Regions from separate parts of the Micromonospora sp. NPDC051925 genome, predicted to be linked through region 1. Evidence: predicted binding sites of a transcription regulator. Region 1 holds the regulator's gene; the other holds the start of a gene.
What was found. The regulator HrcA, encoded in region 1, represses chaperone genes, less so after heat shock. The targets are predictions, from matches to a motif close to GGTTNGCACNCTCNNNNNGAGNGTGCNAACC.
Positions count from the first base shown of each region.

Region 2: a site for HrcA is predicted at 2,232-2,262, ahead of groES (co-chaperone GroES). Genes of this name have one in related genera too.

Region 1 is NZ_JBIUCH010000025.1:38,785-46,607, reverse strand. It holds gene ACIG87_RS27840 (MOSC domain-containing protein) at 60-701, shown strand; gene ACIG87_RS27835 (hypothetical protein) at 743-1,606, opposite strand; gene ACIG87_RS27830 (enoyl-CoA hydratase-related protein) at 1,836-2,645, opposite strand; gene hemW (radical SAM family heme chaperone HemW) at 2,665-3,888, shown strand; gene ACIG87_RS27820 (DUF4870 domain-containing protein) at 4,003-4,641, opposite strand; gene hrcA (heat-inducible transcriptional repressor HrcA) at 4,876-5,898, shown strand; gene dnaJ (molecular chaperone DnaJ) at 5,965-7,110, shown strand; gene ACIG87_RS27805 (16S rRNA (uracil(1498)-N(3))-methyltransferase) at 7,343-7,823, shown strand, end outside.
Region 2 is NZ_JBIUCH010000003.1:264,130-271,952, forward strand. It holds gene groL (chaperonin GroEL) at 67-1,710, opposite strand; gene groES (co-chaperone GroES) at 1,783-2,097, opposite strand; gene ACIG87_RS05805 (methyltransferase domain-containing protein) at 2,523-3,806, shown strand; gene ybaK (Cys-tRNA(Pro) deacylase) at 3,817-4,296, shown strand; gene ACIG87_RS05815 (sugar ABC transporter substrate-binding protein) at 4,516-5,616, shown strand; gene ACIG87_RS05820 (ATP-binding cassette domain-containing protein) at 5,733-6,557, shown strand; gene ACIG87_RS05825 (sugar ABC transporter permease) at 6,554-7,813, shown strand.

The sequences.
Region 1 (7,823 bases):
GGGCGCGCGGTGGCACCGGCGGGACGGCAGCCGCCTGCGGGTGGTCCTACGCTGGGGCCATGACGGGCAGGGTGGCGGCAGTGAACCTCGGCGTGGTGACCGAGGCGCAGTGGGCGGGCGACGCGAGCGGGCGCAGCGGCATCGACAAGCGGCCGGTCGACGGGCCGGTGCTGCTGCGCGCCGACGGGGTGGCCGGCGACTTCATCGGTGAACGGGCCCACCACGGCGGCCCCGACCAGGCGGTCTACGCCTACGCCGAGGAGGACGCCGCCTGGTGGTCGGCCGAGTTGGGCCGGGACATCCGTCCCGGCGGGTTCGGCGAGAACCTGACCACCTGGGCGGTGGACGTGACCGGCGCGGTGATCGGCGAACGCTGGGCGGTCGGCTCGGCGCTGCTCCAGGTCACCAAGCCGCGTACCCCGTGCGTCACCTTCGCCGGCTTCTGGGGGGTGCCCGACCTGATCAAACGGTTCATCGTCCGCGCCGCGCCCGGGGCGTACCTGCGGGTGCTGCGCGACGGCGAGGTCGGTGCGGGCGACCCGGTCGAGGTGGTGGACCGGCCGGCGCACGGGGTCACCATCGGCGAAGTGTTCCGGGCCACCAACCTGGAGCCGGAGCTGCTGCCCCGGCTGCTCACCGTCGCCGAGCTGCCCGAGTCGCTGAGGGAGAAGGTGCGCCGTAGGCTGACCGCCGCCGGCTGACCACCTCGCCCGACCGCTCCGGCCGAGACCCGGCCCCGCGCTCAGGTGCGGTCGGCGAAGACCTCGGCCAGCACCCGGGGCTCGGCCGGCTGGCCGTCGGAGACCTTCGCCCACCGGCCGTTGTCGGCACTCCACTCCAGGCCGCCGAAGCGGACCCGCTTCACCCCGTGGTCGGGGGCGTGCGAGACCAGCCAGTGCGCGTACCGCCAGCCGTCGCGGGCGTCCGCGGCGGGCACCGTCACGTCGGTCAGCTCGGCGACCGCACCGGCGTCGGGCAACCCCCAGTCCAGGGTCAGGCCGCGGGTCAGCTCGGCCGCCGCCGCCTGCCCGCGCATCACCGGGGTACGCCCCACCGTGCAGGCCACCGCGCCGGTCGCCTCGCCGAGCAGGGCTCGGGCCAGCACCTGGGACTCGTCGGCCCACTTCTGGTAAGCCTTCGGGTACGCCGACCGCTGTACCGCCTGGGCGGCGTCGGTGACCTCCATCCGCTCCCAGCCGCGAACCTTCTTCAGCGCCTTGTAGAACCGGTTCGCCGCGTACCGTTCGTCGCGGATCTGGTCCGCGGTGCCCCAGCCCTGACTGGGGCGCTGCTGGAAGAGCCCGAGCGAGTCCCGGTCACCGTGGGCGAGGTTGCGCAACCCCGACTCCTGGTACGCGGTGGCCAGGGCGACCACCACGGCCCGCTCGGGCATCTGCCGCTGCATGCCGATCGCGGCGATGGTGGCGGCGTTGGCCATCTGGTCGGCGTCCAGCTTCACGGTGCCGTCGGCCTGGACGGTGCAGGTACGGCTGGCAATGGGGAGTCGAAGCTCCCCGCCGAGTTGACGGACTCCCCAGCCCCCGAGCATGGCGAACACCGCCACCACGACAACGGCTGCCACGAATGTCCGTGTTCGCACCCGCACCTCCTGTTTCAGCGTGGGCCAAGCGTACGTCGCCGACCTGCGAGCCGGGCCGGTCGACTGGTACACCTTCCCGCAGCACCACCCGGAAAACCACCCCCGCCTCCACCCCCGCGTTCCGCCCCAGCCCCCACTCTCAGCTCGCGCCCCGCCCGTCAGCCCTCGCTCTCAGCTCGCCCACCGCCCGTCAGCCCTCGCTCTCAGCTCGCCCACCGCCCTTCACCCCTCGCTCTCAGCCCGCCCCCTCAGCCCGCCCACCCTCCACCGCTACGACCCATCGAGCTAATCTTTTTTCCCGGAACGCCAGTACGCCCTCCCTGCCCTCCGCCGACAGGAAGTAGCCGGTGGACCGGGCGGACAGGTCGGCGATCTCCGCCCGCAGGTCGGTGGCCGCCGGGCGGCGCAGCAGCTCCTTCGTCCCGGCCAGCGCTCCCGGTGCCCCCCGGACGAGCGATTCGCAGTACCGCGCCACCGCCCTGTCCAGCTCGTCGGCCGGCACGGCGGCGGTCACCAGGCCCACCTCGGCGGCCCGTCGACCGTCGAAGGTGTCGCCGGTCAGGTACAGCTCGGCGGCGGCCCGGGGATGCAGCCGGGGCAGCACGGTCGCCGAGATGACCGCCGGGATCACCCCGATCCGTACCTCGGTGAAGGCGAACGTCGCCTCCTGCGCGCAGACCGCCAGGTCGGCCGCCGCGATCAGGCCCAGCCCGCCGGCCCGTGCCGGCCCGGCCACCTTCGCCAGCACCGGCTTCGGGCACTCCCGGACCGCCACCAGCACGTCGCCGAGCATCCCGGCCGGCACCGACCCGCTGGCGTACGCCGCCGCCGTCTCCTTCAGGTCCGCGCCGGAGCAGAAGACCGGGCCGGTGTGGTCCAGCACGATCACCCGGACCGCGTCGTCGGCGACCGCCGCGGCGATCCCGGCCAGCAGCTCGGTCATCAGCGCGGTGGAGAGCGCGTTGCGGTTGTGCGGGCTGTCCAGGGTGAGGGTGGTCACCCCACGGGCCGTGGCGACCCGCACGAGTCGGTCGGGAGAGGTCATGCCGGGCACACTAGTGGCCATGCCCGGCGTCCTTCCAGATGGTGAGACCGTTCCCGTCGACGGTTCGCTGCCCACCACCGCCCTGCGTGCCGTCGGCGGGCGCGGCTTTGGCGTGTACGTCCACGTGCCGTTCTGCGCCAGCCGCTGCGGCTACTGCGACTTCAACACCTACACCGCCGCCGAGCTGGGCGGGGGTGCCGACCGGGAGTCGTACGCCGACACCGTGCTGGGCGAGCTGGCGCTCGCCGCCCGGGTGCTCGGCGACGCCCCACCGCCCCGGGTCGACACGGTCTTCGTCGGCGGCGGCACCCCGACCCTGCTGCCCGCCGACGACCTGGCCCGCATCCTGGACGGCATCGACCGCACCTGGGGGCTGGCCGTCGACGCCGAGGTGACCACCGAGGCGAACCCCGAATCGGTCACCCCGGAGTCGCTGAAGACCCTGCGGGCGGCCGGCTACACCCGGATCTCGCTGGGCATGCAGTCCGCCGCCGCCGGCGTGCTGGCGGTGCTCGACCGCAGGCATCGCCCCGGCCGGGCCGCCGAGGCCGCCCGGGAGGCCCGCGACGCCGGGTTCGACCACGTCAACCTGGACCTGATCTACGGCACCCCGGGGGAACGCGCCGAGGACTTCGCCGCCTCGCTGGACCAGGTGGTCGCCGCCGGGGTCGACCACGTCAGCGCGTACGCCCTGATCGTGGAGGACGGCACCCGGCTGGCCGCCCGGATGCGGCGCGGCGAGCTGCCGTACCCCTCCGACGACGTGGCGGCGGACCGCTACCTGGCGGCGGAGGCCGCTCTCGACGCGGCCGGTTTCTCCTGGTACGAGGTCTCCAACTGGGCCCGCACCGAGGCGGGCCGATGCCGGCACAACCTGCTCTACTGGACCGGTGCCGACTGGTGGGGCCTCGGCCCGGGGGCACACAGCCACGTCGGCGGGGTGCGCTGGTGGAACGTCAAGCACCCCAGCGCGTACGCGCAACGACTCGCCGCCGGACGCTCGCCCGGCCTGGCCCGGGAGATCCTCACCCCGGACGAGGCGCACATGGAGGACGTGATGCTGCGGCTGCGGCTCGCGTCCGGGCTGCCCCTGGCCGCCCTGGACGACGCGGGCCGGGCCGGTGCGGCCCGAGCGCTCGCCGACGGCCTGCTGGACCCGGTGGGGTACCCGCAGGGGCGGGCGGTGCTCACCCTGCGCGGCCGGCTGCTGGCCGATGCGGTGGTCCGCGACCTGTTGCCCTGAGCGACACCTGACCGGTCCGTGGCGGTGCCGGCCGGCGAACGCTGGTGCCCTGCCCCGGGTGCCCGGCAGGCCCGGGGTGGTGCCCGGCCGGCCGGGGGAGCGGCCGGCCGGGGTTCACTTGATGAAGCTGGTGGACATCGGGTAGCGGTAGGGCTGGCCCTCGTTCGCCTTCATGCCGGCGATGATCCCGAACAGGATCTGGATCACCACGACCGCGATGCTGGGCAGGAAGAGCAGGCACCAGCTCACGAAGAGCAGCACGAACGCGATGATCGACCAGAGGATCTGGAAGTTCAGCGCGGCCAGCGCCTGCGCCCGGACGGCTGGTGACTGCTGACCACGGACCAGGTAGGCGATCAGCGGGGCGACAAAGCCGAGCGGACCGAAGCTGATCAGCGCGCCGGCGGCCCCGCCGAAGTGCGCGACCAGCGCCCAGGTCTTGTCCTCGCTGTTGGCGTAGCCGCCGGCCGGGGCGCCGTACGCGCCGCCGGTCGGATATCCGCCACCAGCCGGGGGGAAACCACCAGCCGGAGGGTAGCCACCCGGTGGCGGGTAGCCACCCGGCGGCGGGTAACCGCCCGACGGCGGCTGGTCACCGGTCGGCGGGGGATAGTCACCGGGCGGGGGATAGCCGCCCGCCCCCGACGCCCCGAACAGTGGTGCGGTGGGTGGCTCGTATGGCGAGCCCTGGGGGGCGGTCGGGTCGGGCGAGGTGCCGTCCCCCGCGCCGGGAGGGCGAGGTGGTTCAGTCATGCCCGCCACGGTAGGGGCTGCCGGCAAGGGTGCACCAGAGCGACACTGGTGAGGTTGGCCTCGACGTTCGGTCGTCGACGCCCCGGCGTCCCCCGGGGCGGACGCACCGACGGTCCGTCTCGATCATCGCGGCGGCGGCGCTGCCGTCGTAGACTGGCACTCGCTACAGTCGAGTGCCAGAGCGCTTGTCCGGGCGCGGCAGGTGTCCGGGTCGACGTGTTCAGGAGGTGGGAGATGAGTCTCGACGACCGCAAGCTGGCCGTGTTGCGGGCGATCGTCGAGGACTACGTCGCCACGCAGGAGCCCGTCGGCAGCAAGACGCTTGTCGAGCGGCACCAGCTCGGGGTCTCCCCGGCGACCGTCCGCAACGACATGGCGGTGCTGGAGGAGGAGGGCTACATCCGGCAGCCGCACACCAGCGCCGGCCGGGTGCCCACCGACCGTGGCTACCGGCTCTTCGTCGACCGGCTCTCCCGGGTCAAGCCGCTCAGCCCGGCCGAGCGCCGGGCCATCGAGCGCTTCCTGGTCGGCGCCGTCGACCTGGACGACGTGGTGCACCGCACCGTACGACTGCTGGCGCAGCTCACCCGGCAGGTCGCCGTGGTGCAGTACCCGTCGCTGGCCCGTTCGTCGGTGCGCCACCTGGAGCTGGTGCCGATCTCCACCACCCGGCTGATGCTGGTCATGATCGCCGACACCGGCCGGGTCGAGCAGCGGCTGGTCGAGCTGCCCGCGCCGGTCCCCGCCGAGGACGTCACCGACCTGCGCCGACTGGTCAACGAGAAGCTGGGGGGCAGCCGGCTGTCCGACACCCCGCCCCTGGTCCAGGCGCTGGTCGAGGAGTCCGCGCCGCACCTGCGCGGCGCCATGACCACGCTCTCCACCGTGCTGCTGGAGACGCTTGTCGAGCGCACCGAGGAGCGCCTGGCGCTGGCCGGCACCGCCAACCTCACCCGGGGTGGCCTGCTCGACTTCCAGGGCTCGCTGCGCCCCATCCTGGAGGCGCTGGAGGAGGAGGTCGTCCTGCTCAAGCTGATCGGCGAGACCGAGCCGAGCACCACCCGGGTGTTGATCGGCGACGAGAACGAGGTCGACAACCTCCGTGCCGCCTCGGTGGTCAGCACCGGGTACGGACCGGGCAGCACTATCGTCGGTGGGCTGGGTGTGCTCGGCCCGACCCGGATGGACTACCCCGGCACCATCGCCACGGTACGGGCCGTGGCACGCTACGTGGGCGAGCTGCTGGCCCAGAACTGACCAGTCAGGGTCGGCGGCCGGGTCCGGCCGCCGTAACGCGAGACGAACATGAGGACACGGAACGCAGTGGCCAGGGACTACTACGGCATTCTCGGTGTGAGCCGGGAAGCCTCCGATGACGAGATCAAGCGCGCCTACCGCAAGCTGGCGCGACAGTTCCACCCGGACGTGAATCCGGACCCGGAGGCACAGGAGAAGTTCAAGGACATCAACGCCGCGTACGAGGTCCTGTCGGACGATCGGAAGCGGCAGATCGTCGACCTGGGCGGCGACCCGCTCGCCCCGGGCGGCGGGGGTGCCGGCGGTCCGGGCGGTCCCGGTGGGGCGGGGCCGTTCGTCGGCTTCCAGGACATCATGGACGCCTTCTTCGGCGGCGCGGCCGGTGGCGCCCGCGGTCCACGCCCGCGTACCCGGCCGGGGGCCGACGCGATCCTGCGTCTGGAGCTGGACCTCCACGAGACCGCCTTCGGCGTCGAGGCCCCGATCACCGTCGACACCGCCGTGCTCTGCACCACCTGCTCCGGGGCGGGCACCGCGGCCGGCACCCACCTGGCGACCTGCGAGGCGTGCGGTGGCCGGGGCGAGGTGCAGTCGGTCCAGCGGACCTTCCTCGGCCAGGTGGTCTCGGCCCGGCCGTGCACCGTCTGCCAGGGGTACGGCACCACCATCCCGCACCCCTGCCCCACCTGCGCCGGCGACGGCCGGGTGCGGACCCGCCGCTCGCTGACCGTGAAGATCCCGGCCGGGGTCGAGGACGGCATGCGGATCCGGCTGGCCCAGCAGGGCGAGGTCGGTCCGGGTGGTGGCACCGCCGGTGACCTCTACGTCGAGATCCACGAGCGCCCGCACGACGTCTACTCCCGCAAGGGCGACGACCTCCACTGTCGGGTGACCGTCCCGATGACCGCCGCCGCGCTGGGCACCCGGCTGACCATAAAGACGCTGGACAGCGAGGAGACCGTCGACGTCAAGGCCGGCACCCAGCCCGGCAGCACGCTGCGGCTACGCGCCCGTGGCGTGCCGCACCTGCGCGGCACCGGCCGGGGTGACCTCTACGTCCACCTCGACGTGCGGACCCCCACCAAGCTCGACGCCGACCAGGAGAAGATGCTGCGGGACTTCGCCAAGACCCGGGGCGAGGAGGTCGCCGAGCTGTCCAAGCAGGGCGGTTTCTTCTCCCGGATGCGCGACGCCTTCAACGGCCACGCCTGACCCGGCCGGACCGGGGCCGAGCCACCGGCCCGGCCCCGCTCTGTCCGGCTCCGGCCCGGCCCCGCTCCGTCTGGCCCCGGTCCGTTCGGCCCCGCTCCGCCCGGCTTCGGTCGGCCCGGGTTCGCCCGGCTGGGCCTGGGCCGACTGGCCTGGGCTGGGCCGATCCTGCCGGGCGGTGGTCCGCGCGGCCTCGCCGGCCCGGCGTCCGTGCCGGGCGGCTAGCCTGGGCGTCGTGTCCGCACCGCTGTTCCTGGTCGAGTCGCTGCCCACCGCCGACCAGCTCATCCTGGACGGCCCCGAGGGGCACCACGCCGCCACCGTGCAACGGCTGCGCGTGGGCGACGAGCTGCTGCTCGCCGACGGCCGGGGCGGCACGGCCGCCGTGGTGGTCACCGCCGTCGGCCGGGGCACCCTCGACCTCACCGTCACCTCCCGGGGGTACGTCGACGCGGACGTCCCCCGGCTGGTCGTGGTGCAGGGAATCGCCAAGGGCGATCGGGGCGAGCTGGCCGTGCAGGCGATGACCGAGGTCGGGGTGGACGAGATCGTGCCCTGGGCGGCGTCCCGCTCGGTGGTGCAGTGGCGCGGCGACCGGGGCGTACGGGCCCGGACGAAGTGGGTGGCGACGGCCCGGGAGGCGGCCAAGCAGGCTCGCCGGGCGCGGCTGCCGGTGGTGGCCGGAGCGCCGGACGAGTCGACCGCCACGGTGGCCC
Region 2 (7,823 bases), on a different contig from region 1:
CCACCGAACGTGTCAGGGCGCACCGCCGACGTACGACGATGCGCCCTGAACTGGCGTGCTACCGGGTCAGAACCCCGGGCCGTGCTGGTGACCGTGGCCGTGGCCGTGGCCGCCACCGGCGGCGGCCGGCTCCGGCTGCTCCGGCTTCTCCACCACCAGGCTCTCGGTGGTCAGCAGCAGACCGGCGATCGACGCGGCGTTGGTGACCGCGTTACGGGTCACCTTCACCGGGTCGATGATGCCGGACTTCACCAGGTCGACGTACTCGCCCTTGGCGGCGTCGAGGCCGTGGCCCCACTCCTTGCCGGCGACCTTCTCCACCACCACGTAACCGTCGTGGCCGGCGTTCTGGGCGATCCAGCGCAGCGGCTCGACCAGCGACTTGCGCACGATCGAGACACCGACCTTCTCGTCACCAGTGAGGCCGAGGTCGTCGTCGAGCACCGAGCGGATCTGGGCCAGCGCGGAACCGCCGCCGGGAACCGTGCCCTCCTCGACCGCGGCCTTGGTCGCGGCGATCGCGTCCTCGATGCGGTGCTTGCGCTCCTTCATCTCGACCTCGGTCGCCGCGCCCGCCTTGATGACCGCGATGCCGCCGGAGAGCTTGGCCAGCCGCTCGGCCAGCTTCTCCCGGTCCCACTCGGAGTCGGACGCCTCGATCTCCTTGCGGATCTGGGCGACCCGGTCGGCGACCTCGGCGGACTGGCCGCCGCCGTCGATGACGGTGGTGTTCTCCTTGTCGACCACGACGCGCCGGGCGGTGCCGAGCGCCTCCAGGCCGACCTGGTCGAGCCGGTAGCCCAGCTCCGGGGCGACCAGCTCGGCGCCGGTCAGGATCGCCATGTCCTGGAGCATCGCCTTACGGCGGTCGCCGAAGCCCGGGGCCTTGACCGCGCAGACCTTGATGGTCTTGCGGATCGCGTTGACCACCAGGGTCGACAGCGCCTGGCCCTCGACGTCCTCGGCGACGATCAGCAGCGGCTTGTTGTTCTGGAGGACCTTCTCCAGCAACGGCAGCAGCTCCTCGATCGCCGAGATCTTCTGCGTGGTGATGAGGATGTACGGGTCCTCCAGCACCGACTCCTGCGACTCCGAGTCGGTGACGAAGTTCGGCGAGATGAAGCCCTTGTCGAACTGGAGACCCTCGGTCACCTCCAGCTCGGTGGTGAGCGTGGAGCCCTCCTCGACGGTGATGACGCCGTCGCGGCCGACCTTCTCCATCGCCTCGGCGATCAGCTCGCCGATGGTGGCGTCCTGCGCGGAGATCGTCGCGACGTGCGCGATCGACTCCTTGTCGGCCACCTCGGCGGCCCGGCCGAGCAGCGCCTCGGAGACCTTGGCAGCCGCCGCGTCGACGCCCCGCTTGAGGCCGGCCGGGTTGGCCCCGGCGGTCACGTTGCGCAGGCCCTCGCGGACCATCGCCTGGGCCAGCACGGTCGCGGTGGTGGTCCCGTCGCCGGCGACGTCGTTGGTCTTCGTCGCCACCTCCTTGACCAGCTGCGCGCCGAGGTTCTCGTACGGGTTGGTGAGCTCGATCTCCTTGGCGATGGTCACACCATCGTTGGTGATCGTCGGCGCACCGAATTTCTTGTCCAGGACGACGTTGCGCCCGCGCGGGCCGAGGGTGACCTTGACCGTGTCCGCGAGGGCGTTGACACCGTGCTCCAGCAGGTGCCGGGCGTCGTCCGAGAAGCTCAGGATCTTCGCCATGAATGTCCCTTCGAAGCGACGTCGCCCCGGCCCGGCGAGCCGGACCGGGGCGACGACACTGGAATCGGTTGGTTACTTCTCGATGACCGCGAGAACGTCGCGGGCGGAGAGCACCAGGTACTCCTCGCCGGCGTACTTGATCTCGGTGCCGCCGTACTTCGAGTACAGGACGGTGTCGCCGACCTTGACGTCGAGCGGCACGCGGTTGCCCTTGTCGTCGATCCGGCCCGGGCCGACGGCGAGGACGGTGCCCTCCTGCGGCTTCTCCTTGGCGGTGTCGGGGATCACGATGCCCGACGCCGTGGTGGTCTCAGCCTCGTTCGCCTGGACCACGATGCGGTCCTCGAGCGGCTTGATCGCAACCTTGGTCGCGGTAGTCACGGGCATACCCTCCTGGGGTACTTGGTTTCGTTGCCGGCCGAGAGTCCGACCAGCGTCAATCTGCCTCATGCCACCGGGCGGGGCCGTCGTCGCGGGTGCCGGTCCGCCTGGCGTTCAGCACCCGGACCGGATGGTCCGGACGCTGGCACCCTCAGGGTGAGAGTGCTAATCGCAGGTTATTCCTCGGCTAGCACTCCGTCAAGGAGAGTGCCAACGCGCCACCCATCGTGTCGCCCCGGTTCCGCCGCCGGTGATGATCGACTCAGTGGTGGCGATCCAGCGGTGTCGACCCCGCACGGAGGCCGTAACGTCGGCCCGCCCAGGTCGAGCCTCCCCGATTGCCCCGGCCGCACGACGCGCCGGGACCGGTGGGCCGGGCGCGGGTCGACACCGCCGCCGGCTCCGTCCGGTCCGAGCCGGACAATGGGCGGGTGGATCTCGACCAGTTCGCCGCCCTACGTACCCCCGAGGGGTCGGCCGTGCTCGCCGCGGCGACCGAGGTGGCCGGCGGCGACCCACTGGTCGCGGCGGCGGCGCTGCGGTCGCGCGGGCTGCCGGCCGGGCTGGCCGCCGCCGCGCTCACCCAGGCCGAGCTGCGCCGCCGGGCGGTCGGCAAGTTCGGCCCCGAGGCCGCCGGGATGTTCCTCACCCGCCCCGGCCTGGAGCAGGCCACCCGCCGGGTGGTCGCCGACCGGCGGGCCGCGCGGCTGGCCGCCGCCGGGGTGCGCACCCTCGCCGACCTGGGCTGCGGCCTCGGCGCCGACGCGCTCGCCGCCGCCCGCGCCGGCATCCGGGTGTACGGGGTGGAGGCCGACCCGGTCACCGCCGCGCTGGCCGCCGCGAACGCCGAGGCGGCCGGGCTGGCCGAGATGTTCACCGTGGAGTGCGGTGACGCGACGGCGTTCGACGTGACCGGGGTCGACGCGGTCTTCTGCGACCCGGCGCGGCGTCGGGCCGGCACCGGACGGCGGATCTTCGACCCGAACGCCTACTCGCCGCCGTGGGACTTCGTCACCGGGCTGGCCGGGCGGGTGCCGTACACGGTGGTGAAGGTGGCCCCCGGCATCGACCACGCGTTGATCCCGGCGGACGCCGAGGCGGAGTGGGTAAGCGTCGACGGCGACCTGGTCGAGGCGGCCCTCTGGGGCGGCCCGCTCGTCGGGGCCCCCCGCCGGGCGACCGTCCTGAGACCGAAGGAGGGGCACCTCGCCGACCGGGTCCGGCAGCAACCGGCGGGCGGCCGTCCACCGGGTCAGCCCCGCGACAGCGCGGGAGTCCCCTGTCATCAGCTGACCGGAGCGGGTGATCGGGAGGCGGCGGTCGGGCCGGTGCGGCGGTACCTGTACGACCCCGACCCGGCGGTGGTCCGGGCGCACCTGGTCGCCGAGCTGGCCGACACGCTCGGCGCGACGCTTGCCGACCCGAGCATCGCCTACCTGTACGCGGACACTCCGCAGCCGACCCCGTTCGGCCGGTGCCTGGAGATCGTCGACGTGCTGCCGTTCTCGCTGAAGCGGTTGCGTGCGCTGCTACGGGAGCGTCGGGTCGGCCGGGTGGAGATCCTCAAGCGGGGCTCGGCGCTGGAGCCGGAACAGCTTCGCCGGGATCTGAAGCTGGCCGGAGAGGCCGCTGCCAGCCTGGTGCTGACCCGGGTCGCCGGGGCACCCACGGTGCTGGTCGGCCGACCGGTCGCGAGCGAGGCCCCGCCGGGTTAGCGTGATCGGCATGGCGGGACAGGCCACCGCGGCGACGGCGCTGCTGACGAAGCGGAAGATCGCGCACAGCACCCATCCGTACGACGTCTCCCCGGACGCGCCGCGCTACGGCGCGCTGGTCGCGGCGGCGCTCGGAGTGCCGCCGGAGCGGGTGTTCAAGTCGCTGGTCACCGAGGTGGACGGGGCGCTGGCGGTGGCGGTCGTCCCGGTCACCGGTGAACTCGACCTCAAGGCGCTGGCGGCGGTGCTGGGTGGCAAGCGGGCCACCCTGGCCGACCGGGCCGACGCCGAGCGGGCCACCGGCTACGTGCGGGGTGGGATCAGCCCGCTGGGTCAGCGGCGTCGGTTGCCGACGGTGGTGGACGCCTCCGCGCTGGCCCACGACACCGTCTACGTCTCGGCCGGCCGCCGGGGACTGCAGCTCCAACTCGCCCCGGCCGACCTGGTCACCCTCACCGGGGCCCGCACCGCGCGGATCGCCGCCGGCTGACCGGCCCACCACCCCCGACGGGGGTGGTCGCGGAACGGACACGGAGCGTGTTTCCAGGGCGGGTGTCCTGGGGGTGACAACCGCGTTGCTGAATTGTTACCGCCGCCAACAAACTTCTGACCTCGGCAGTCTTGCGCCCGGGATGTGAGCGGGAATACGTTGCCGGACACAACAAAACACCGATCACTACTTCCCCCACCCCCGAAAGGACCCGTGCAGATGCGCAAGGGCTTCCTCACCTTCGCCGCCGTCGGCCTGCTGGCCACCGGCAGCATGGCCGCCTGTGGCGACGACTCCGCCAGCAACGAGGCCGGCGGCAACACCGACAAGAAGCCGAAGATCGGCGTGATCCTGCCGGACAGCAAGTCCTCCGCCCGCTGGGAGACCGCCGACCGCAGGTTCCTCAAGGAGGCGTTCGACAAGGCCGGCGTCGACTCGGACATCCAGAACGCCCAGAACGACAAGAACGCCTTCCAGACCATCGCCGACCAGATGATCACCAACGGCGTCACCGCGCTGATGATCGTCAACCTGGACTCCGGCACCGGCAAGGCCGTGCTCGAAAAGGCGAAGTCGCAGGGTGTCGCGACGATCGACTACGACCGGCTCACCCTGGGCGGCTCCGCCCAGTACTACGTCAGCTTCGACAACGAGGCCGTCGGCAAGCTCCAGGGCGAGGGACTGGCCAAGTGCCTGACCGACAAGGGCGTCAAGAACCCGACGGTCGCCTACCTCAACGGCTCGCCGACCGACAACAACGCCACCCTGTTCAAGAACGGGTACGACTCGGTACTCAAGCCGAAGTTCGACTTGAAGGAATACACCAAGGGCCCGGACCAGTCCGTGCCGGACTGGGACCCGGCGCAGGCCGCCACGATCTTCGAGCAGATGCTCACCCAGACCGGCGGCAAGATCGACGGCGTGCTCTCCGCCAACGACGGCCTCGGCAACGCGGCCATCTCGGTGCTGAAGAAGAACAAGCTGAACGGCAAGGTCCCGGTGACCGGCCAGGACGCCGACGTGACCGGCCTGCAGAACATCCTCGCCGGTGACCAGTGCATGACCGTCTACAAGGCCGTCAAGAAGGAGGCCGACGCGGCTGCCGAGCTGGCCATCGCGGTGGCGAAGGGCGAGCGGAAGGAGACCGGGCAGACGGTCAAGGACCCGGAGAGCGGCCGGGACGTCCCGTCCGTGCTGCTGGAGCCGAAGGCGATCGACAAGTCGACCGTCAAGGACGTGGTGGCCGACGGCTACGTCGACAAGGCCACCCTCTGCGCCGGTGCGTACGCCGCCCTGTGCGCCGCGAACGGCATCAGCTGACCCGTACGACGAGCGTCGTACCCCGTTGACGTGACGCCGCCCGGCACGGAATCCCGTGCCGGGCGGCGCTCGCCGGACGGGCTCCGAGACCTTCCCTCCGTCCGAAGGAGACCCCCGTGTCCGCGACCCCCCTGCTGGAACTGCGCGGGATCGACAAGAGCTTCGGTCCCGTCCAGGTCCTGCGCGACGTCGCCCTCGCCGCCTACGCCGGAGAGGTGACCGCGCTGGTCGGCGACAACGGCGCCGGCAAGTCCACCCTGGTCAAGTGCATCAGCGGCATCTACCCGGCCGACGCCGGCGAGTTCCTCTTCGACGGCCGCCCGGTGAGCATCAACAGCCCCCGGGACGCCGCCACGCTCGGCATCGAGGTCGTCTACCAGGACCTCGCGCTCTGCGACAACCTCGACATCGTGCAGAACATGTTCCTCGGCCGGGAGAAGCGCAGCGGGCTGGTGCTCGACGAGCCGACCATGGAGCAGATGGCGGCGGAGACCCTGGCCGGGCTCTCCGTGCGGACCGTGAAGTCGCTGCGCCAGCACGTCTCCAGCCTCTCCGGCGGCCAGCGGCAGACCGTCGCCATCGCCAAGGCGGTGCTCTGGAACAGCAGGCTGGTCATCCTGGACGAGCCGACCGCCGCGCTCGGGGTGGCGCAGACCGCCCAGGTCCTCGAACTGGTCCGCCGACTGGCCGACAACGGCCTGGCCGTGGTGCTGATCTCACACAACATGAACGACGTCTTCGCCGTCTCCGACCGGGTCGCCGCGCTCTACCTCGGCCAGATGGTCGCCCAGGTGAAGACCACCGACATCACCCACTCGCAGGTGGTCGAGTTGATCACCGCCGGCCGCTCCGGCACGCTGGGTCTCACCGGCGAGCCGGTCCGGGCCGGCAACGGCACCGGCGCAGGGCCCGCCGACACCACTCCAGGAGGCGTTCGATGACCACCACCGCCGTGCACAAGGAAGGCCCGGCGGCGGTCACACCGACCCCGACCGTCGGCAGCCACGTCCGCGGCTACCTGGGCCGGGTACGCGGCGGCGACATCGGCGCGCTGCCCGCCGTGCTCGGTCTGATCGTGCTCTGCACGGTCTTCTCGATCATGCGGCCGTCGTTCCTCACCGCCGGCAACTTCGCGAACCTGTTCACCCAGGGCGCGGCGGTCATGCTGATCGCCATGGGGCTGGTCTTCGTCCTGCTGCTCGGCGAGATCGACCTCTCCGCCGGCTTCGCCAGCGGGGTCTGCGCGGCCATCCTGGCCAACGTCGCCACCAAGGCCGGCTACCCCTGGTACGTGGCCGTGCTCGCCGCGATCCTCACCGGCGTGGTCATCGGCACCGTGCTCGGCTTCCTGGTCGCGAAGATCGGCATCCCGTCCTTCGTGGTCACCCTGGCCGGCTTCCTCGCCTTCCAGGGCATCGTGCTGATGCTGATCAGCGGTGGCAGCAACATCACGGTCAACGACGAGGTGCTGGTGGCGATCGCCAACCGGAACCTCTCGCCCACCCTCGGCTGGCTGCTGGCCGCCCTCGCGGTCGGCGGGTACGCGGCCGTGCAACTGCTCCGGCACCGCCAGCGGCTGGCCCGGGGCCTGACCACCGACCCGCTGGCGGTGGTGCTCAGCCGGATCGGCGGGCTGACCCTGATCCTCGGCATCGCGGTCTACATCCTGAACCAGGAGCGCAGCCGCAACGTCCTGGTCAACTCGCTCAAGGGCGTGCCGATCGTGGTGCCGATCATCGCGGTGCTGCTGATCGTCTGGACCTTCGTGCTCCAGCGCACCAGCTACGGCCGGCACGTCTACGCCGTCGGCGGCAACAAGGAGGCCGCCCGCCGGGCCGGCATCAACGTCGACAAGATCCGGATTTCGGTCTTCGTGATCTGCTCGTCCATGGCGGCCGTCGGCGGCATCGTCGCGGCGAGCCGGGCCAACTCGGTGGACCCGAACACCGGCGGCAGCAACGTGCTGCTCTACGCCGTCGGCGCGGCGGTGATCGGTGGCACCAGCCTCTTCGGTGGCAAGGGCCGGGTCCTCGACGCCGTGCTCGGTGGCGCGGTGGTCGCCGTGATCGACAACGGCATGGGCCTGATGGGTTACAGCGCCGGGGTGAAGTACGTGGTCACCGGCGTGGTGCTGCTCCTCGCGGCCAGCGTGGACGCGCTGTCGCGCCGTCGCGCCAACGCCTCCGGCACCCGCTGATCCGCGTACA